2 regions of the Heyndrickxia sp. FSL K6-6286 genome follow, and region 1 is predicted to be linked to the other one. Evidence: a T-box and tRNA genes for the amino acid it is inferred to sense, from the RefSeq annotation. Region 1 holds a T-box; the other holds one or more tRNA genes.
What was found. A T-box is a leader RNA that pairs with one kind of tRNA and senses whether it is charged. The one in region 1 lies ahead of thrS (threonine--tRNA ligase), so its partner is inferred to be a tRNA-Thr.
Positions count from the first base shown of each region.

Region 2: it encodes a tRNA-Thr, which carries the amino acid that the T-box ahead of thrS (threonine--tRNA ligase) is inferred to sense. The anticodon was not compared.

Region 1 covers NZ_CP152029.1:1,688,058-1,691,461, reverse strand. The annotation lists gene thrS (threonine--tRNA ligase) at 1-1,343, opposite strand, end outside; T-box leader at 1,521-1,749, opposite strand; gene MHI39_RS08510 (putative sporulation protein YtxC) at 1,823-2,671, opposite strand; gene dnaI (primosomal protein DnaI) at 2,764-3,404, opposite strand, start outside.
Region 2 covers NZ_CP152029.1:91,430-94,833, forward strand. The annotation lists rRNA gene MHI39_RS00450 (23S ribosomal RNA) at 1-1,121, shown strand, start outside; rRNA gene rrf (5S ribosomal RNA) at 1,196-1,312, shown strand; tRNA gene MHI39_RS00460 (tRNA-Val) at 1,319-1,394, shown strand; tRNA gene MHI39_RS00465 (tRNA-Thr) at 1,550-1,625, shown strand; tRNA gene MHI39_RS00470 (tRNA-Lys) at 1,639-1,714, shown strand; tRNA gene MHI39_RS00475 (tRNA-Leu) at 1,748-1,829, shown strand; tRNA gene MHI39_RS00480 (tRNA-Gly) at 1,845-1,919, shown strand; tRNA gene MHI39_RS00485 (tRNA-Leu) at 1,930-2,015, shown strand; tRNA gene MHI39_RS00490 (tRNA-Arg) at 2,075-2,151, shown strand; tRNA gene MHI39_RS00495 (tRNA-Pro) at 2,156-2,232, shown strand; tRNA gene MHI39_RS00500 (tRNA-Ala) at 2,243-2,318, shown strand; rRNA gene MHI39_RS00505 (16S ribosomal RNA) at 2,460-3,404, shown strand, end outside.

The DNA.
Region 1 (3,404 bases):
TTTAACATACTTTGTGCTTTATTCCACATCTCATCATCATCAAAGTACTTTTCTTTATCTTCCGGATCACGATAGGATAAACGGAAGGAATAGTCAGTGATATCAAAATCTTTGTAGACGGCAATGATTAATTCAACTACACGTTGGAATTCCTCTTTTATTTGATCAGGACGTACAAATATATGTGCATCATTCAAAGTCATTCCGCGAACACGTTGTAATCCTGAAAGTGCACCTGACATTTCATAACGGTGCATTGTACCTAGCTCAGCAATTCGAATTGGCAATTCTCGATAACTATGAATGCCATTTTTATAAATCATCATATGGTGCGGACAGTTCATTGGACGAAGAACTAATTGTTCATTATCCATCTCCATTACAGGGAACATATCTTCTTGGTAATGATCCCAGTGTCCACTTGTTTTATATAAATCAACACTACCCATAATTGGTGTATACACATGATTATAGCCAAGACGTTCTTCCTTATCGACAATATAACGCTCAACAATACGACGGATTGTTGCTCCCTTTGGTAGCCACATTGGAAGACCTTGTCCCACTTTTTGGGAAGTTGTAAATAAATTTAATTCCTTCCCGATTTTACGATGATCTCTTTCCTTCGCTTCTTCTAGAAATTTCAAATGCTGTTCTAAGTCCTCTTTTTTAAAGAAGGCTGTTCCATATACACGTTGTAGCATTTTATTATCGCTATTGCCGCGCCAATATGCTCCCGCAATGCTTAATAATTTAAATTCTTTAATTTTACCTGTAGAAGGAACATGTACTCCACGACATAGATCAAAGAATTCACCTTGTTCGTAAATCGTTACTTTTTCATCAGCAGGAATTGCATCAATGAGTTCTTGCTTATATTCATCACCAGCAAAAAGTTCTTTTGCTTCATCACGAGAAACTTCCTTACGTATGATTTCAAGATTTTCGCTAATAATTTTCTTCATTTCTTTTTCTATTTTCGGTAAATCCTCAGGTGTGATAGATACTTCAAGGTCCATATCATAATAAAATCCACCTTCGATAACTGGCCCTACCCCTAATTTCACATTTCCGAAAATTCTCCGAACAGCTTGTGCCATTAAATGAGCTGTACTATGACGTAGTACCTCTAATGCATCTTTATGGTCGGGTGTAACGATTTCAATAGATCCATCAAACGTAATTGGCGTACGAAGATCAATTAATTTTTCATTCACTTTCCCTGCAATTGCTTTTTTCTTTAATCCAGGACTAATAGATGCTGCAATATCTTCAGTAGTTGTTCCATTAGGAAATTCCTTTACAGCACCATCTGGAAAAGTCATTTTAATCACTTCTGACATTCTGTACCACTCCTTCATTAATGCGTGAGTACCTTATTTGGTACGACAGCAGATTATATTATGTAGACTCTTTTTGCGTTTTTACTACATTTTTTAGTTGTAATCAATAGCATTCATTATAATCACCTGCTACAAAACTTTTTAAAGAGCCCAAAAATAAAAAAACTCGTTCCCTATGAAAGGGACGAGTTATATACACGTGGTTCCACCCTAAGTTTTCATATCAACATGATGATATGACTTCGGATCATTATAACGGAATGTGTCCGTCAACTACTAATAGTTTAAACGTTCGCAGTTGAAGTTTAGAGGTGGTAAGTACTCAATTCGTGTTGGAAAGCTTTCACCATTTCTTTCCTCTCTGGGAACCGTAAAGGAATACTCTTGTCCTCATCAATACATTTAACTATTTTGATTGAATATGTACGTAATTATAGATGGTTCACCCGAGAAAATCAAGAGGTGTGTCAATAAATTTTTTAGTGATTAATAGGATACCTGTTTTTTTCTTTCCAAAATTGTTCTTTCTCTAAAAGGATAACCCTTTCTTCAAAAATATTTTGAATGGTTCGGATCAATCCATTATCTGCTGAATCAGCATATAAATATATATTTTTGGGCGCAATGGACAGTAAAGGAGCAATTGTAACAGAATCAATATAGATTGGATGATTCGTAATTAATCTTCTATCAATCATTTCTGAAATCTGCTCTTTTGATAATTCCTGATATTCTTTACTATAAAACTTCCCATACTCACCAAAATAAATTCGAACAGTGTCCATACATGCCTTACGATTAGCCAAATAATCTCTTAACATTTGAATAAATACTTGATACTCTTGTTCCATTTTATATTCATCTATCGCCATTTCAACATATTGAATCAATTGTTCAAAATATTTTTTTAAGCGAAACTTGATTAATGAGTCAAAAGAAATCGATTTATGATCATCAAATAAAGAGAGAATTGCCTCTCGTATCATCACTTCATCATTCATTACACTAACCATTTTCATAAGTTCTGGACGTTCCCCATCAAACATTTCCGTTACAATGTCCAAAATATTATCTTGTTCGGACTCCTCTTTATAATAAAAATATTCTTTGAGAATATCTCGAGCCCAATCCATTCGTTTTTTTATTAGAATAAATTGAATAAATCCAGATTGTATTTCTTGGATTGAAACCTTATGATTATCAATCGTTAAAATATATTGCTTTTGATTTTGGAAAGCTGTTTCATAAAATGTTATCGTTTGATTTTTCTTGATAAAATATTCATGTAGCCAAATTGCATCAGATAATTCTTTAAAAACAAAATCCAAGCATATCCCCCCTCTACATGGAATCATCCATGATATATATATATGGGATGCTTGGACAATTTAGAAGTAGTAGTTACTTAAATGTATCTAGACTAGTGTCGCATATTCGGTCCATCTACACGTATTGGAATCGATAAGTATTTAATTCTTTCCATGATTCGGGCAGCTTTTATTTTTTCTTCTTCTCCTCTTTGAGAATAAGTAAGATGATGTTGTAGTTCCCCATAATCAAAATTGGATGAAAAAAAGGTAGGTAAGTTTTCTTGCATACGAAATTGCATGATCGATCCTAATATTTCGTCACGTGTCCAACTTGTCATTACTTCTGCACCAATATCATCTAGCATTAATAGAGGGGCTTTTTTTACAACCTCTAGTTTTTCATTTGTAGAATGATCACTTAATGATTGCTTCATTTCTCGGAAAAACTCTGGCACATAAACAATCAAGGAGGAAATTTGTTTATTTTCAGCTAAATGATTAGCAATCGCCCCTAATAAATAGGATTTCCCAACACCAAATTTCCCAAAAAGATAGAGCCCCTTCATTTTTTTACCTAGTTCATATTCTCGAGCAAATCGCTCTGCATACTCATATGCCGTTAACCGTCCATCCGATTCCAATGAAAAATCACCAAATGAAGCTTGTAATATTTCCTTTGGTACATAAATGCTTTGAATTAATTCTCTTGATTTCTTTCTTTCGTCAGCTATTCGTTTCTTTTTACATGGAC
Region 2 (3,404 bases), 1.6 Mb from region 1:
CAAAAACACAGGTCTCTGCGAAGCCGTAAGGCGAAGTATAGGGGCTGACGCCTGCCCGGTGCTGGAAGGTTAAGAGGAGAGGTTAGTCGCAAGACGAAGCTTTGAATTGAAGCCCCAGTAAACGGCGGCCGTAACTATAACGGTCCTAAGGTAGCGAAATTCCTTGTCAGGTAAGTTCTGACCCGCACGAAAGGCGCAACGATCTGGGCACTGTCTCAACGAGAGACTCGGTGAAATTATAGTACCTGTGAAGATGCAGGTTACCCGCGACAGGACGGAAAGACCCCGTGGAGCTTTACTGCAGCTTGATATTGAATTTTGGTACAGCTTGTACAGGATAGGTAGGAGCCTTTGAAGCCGGAGCGCCAGCTTCGGTGGAGGCATCGGTGGGATACTACCCTGGCTGTATTGAAATTCTAACCCGCACCCCTGAATCGGGGTGGGAGACAGTGTCAGGCAGGCAGTTTGACTGGGGCGGTCGCCTCCTAAAAGGTAACGGAGGCGCCCAAAGGTTCCCTCAGAATGGTTGGAAATCATTCGCAGAGTGTAAAGGCACAAGGGAGCTTGACTGCGAGACCTACAAGTCGAGCAGGGACGAAAGTCGGGCTTAGTGATCCGGTGGTTCCGCATGGAAGGGCCATCGCTCAACGGATAAAAGCTACCCCGGGGATAACAGGCTTATCTCCCCCAAGAGTCCACATCGACGGGGAGGTTTGGCACCTCGATGTCGGCTCATCGCATCCTGGGGCTGTAGTCGGTCCCAAGGGTTGGGCTGTTCGCCCATTAAAGCGGTACGCGAGCTGGGTTCAGAACGTCGTGAGACAGTTCGGTCCCTATCCGTCGTGGGCGTAGGAAATTTGAGAGGAGCTGTCCTTAGTACGAGAGGACCGGGATGGACGCACCGCTGGTGTACCAGTTGTCTTGCCAAAGGCATCGCTGGGTAGCTATGTGCGGAAGGGATAAGTGCTGAAAGCATCTAAGCATGAAGCCCCCCTCAAGATGAGATTTCCCTTAGTTTATCTAAATAAGATCCCTGAAAGATGATCAGGTTGATAGGTTCGAGGTGGAAGTGTGGCGACACATGGAGCTGACGAATACTAATAGATCGAAGACTTAACCAAATAGATTTAAGGTTATGAACCGTTACTTCTTGATATATCTAGTTTTGAGGGAATAAGCCCTTAACAAAATATAGTCTGGTAATTATGGCAAGAAGGTCACACCCGTTCCCATCCCGAACACGGAAGTTAAGCTTCTTAGCGCCGATGGTAGTTGGGGGCTCTCCCCCTGCAAGAGTAGGACGTTGCCAGGCGATTATGGAGGATTAGCTCAGCTGGGAGAGCACCTGCCTTACAAGCAGGGGGTCGGCGGTTCGATCCCGTCATCCTCCACCATATATAATGCCGGCCTAGCTCAATTGGTAGAGCACGACCGAATAAACTACTTTGAAATACATCAGCGTACAGCTTGAGCTGCTGCTTGAATAAGCAAACTGAAAGCTGGACGACTATTATAACTAATCTCTGCTTGGGGATTATAATATACTAATGCCGGCCTAGCTCAATTGGTAGAGCAACTGACTTGTAATCAGTAGGTTGGGGGTTCAAGTCCTCTGGCCGGCACCACTTAGGTCATTACGAGCCATTAGCTCAGTTGGTAGAGCATCTGACTTTTAATCAGAGGGTCGAAGGTTCGAGTCCTTCATGGCTCACCATTGTTTTTTGTAACGAAAAACATTTTTCATAACGCGGGTGTGGCGGAATTGGCAGACGCACCAGACTTAGGATCTGGCGCCGCAAGGCGTGGGGGTTCGACTCCCTTCACCCGCATTATAAAATAAAGTCGCGGAAGTAGTTCAGTGGTAGAACACCACCTTGCCAAGGTGGGGGTCGCGGGTTCGAATCCCGTCTTCCGCTCCAAACAACCCTTGCCGGGGTGGCGGAACTGGCAGACGCACAGGACTTAAAATCCTGCGGTAGGTGACTACCGTACCGGTTCGATTCCGGTCCTCGGCACTTAGAATTTTTGCGTAGCAAAAGATTCTTCCATAATAGTTATAGTAAAATACAAGTATGCGCCCGTAGCTCAATTGGATAGAGCGTTTGACTACGGATCAAAAGGTTAGGGGTTCGACTCCTCTCGGGCGCGCCATGAACGGGAAGTAGCTCAGCTTGGTAGAGCACATGGTTTGGGACCATGGGGTCGCAGGTTCGAATCCTGTCTTCCCGACCATTATATAATTGGGGCCTTAGCTCAGCTGGGAGAGCGCCTGCTTTGCACGCAGGAGGTCAGCGGTTCGATCCCGCTAGGCTCCACCAAAAAAAGTGTTGACAACTTATTTAAAATGAGATATACTATAAAAGTTGTCGCTAAATGACGAAAGAAATTGATCTTTGAAAACTGAACAAAACGAAACGTCAATAAATTACTTTTATTTTATAAGAGCTATATCAAACATCTTTTTGGAGAGTTTGATCCTGGCTCAGGACGAACGCTGGCGGCGTGCCTAATACATGCAAGTCGAGCGAATCTGATGGGAGCTTGCTCCCTGATGATTAGCGGCGGACGGGTGAGTAACACGTGGGTAACCTGCCTGTAAGACTGGGATAACTCCGGGAAACCGGGGCTAATACCGGATAACTTTTTTCTTCGCATGAAGAAGAATTGAAAGATGGCTTTTCGCTATCACTTACAGATGGACCCGCGGCGCATTAGCTAGTTGGTGAGGTAACGGCTCACCAAGGCGACGATGCGTAGCCGACTTGAGAGGGTGATCGGCCACACTGGGACTGAGACACGGCCCAGACTCCTACGGGAGGCAGCAGTAGGGAATCTTCCGCAATGGACGAAAGTCTGACGGAGCAACGCCGCGTGAGTGATGAAGGTTTTCGGATCGTAAAACTCTGTTGTTAGGGAAGAACAAGTATCGTTCGAATAGGGCGGTACCTTGACGGTACCTAACCAGAAAGCCACGGCTAACTACGTGCCAGCAGCCGCGGTAATACGTAGGTGGCAAGCGTTGTCCGGAATTATTGGGCGTAAAGCGCGCGCAGGCGGTTTCTTAAGTCTGATGTGAAATCTTGCGGCTCAACCGCAAGCGGCCATTGGAAACTGGGAGACTTGAGTGCAGAAGAGGAGAGTGGAATTCCACGTGTAGCGGTGAAATGCGTAGAGATGTGGAGGAACACCAGTGGCGAAGGCGACTCTCTGGTCTGTAACTGACGCTGAGGCGCGAAAGCGTGGGGAGCGAACAGGATTAGATACCCTGGTAGTCCACGCCGTAAACGATGAGTGCTAAGTGTTAGAGGGTTTCCGCCCTTTAGTGCTGCAGCTAACGCATTAAGCACTCCGCCTGGGGAGTACGGCCGCAAGGCTGAAACTCAAAGGAATTGACGGGGGCCCGC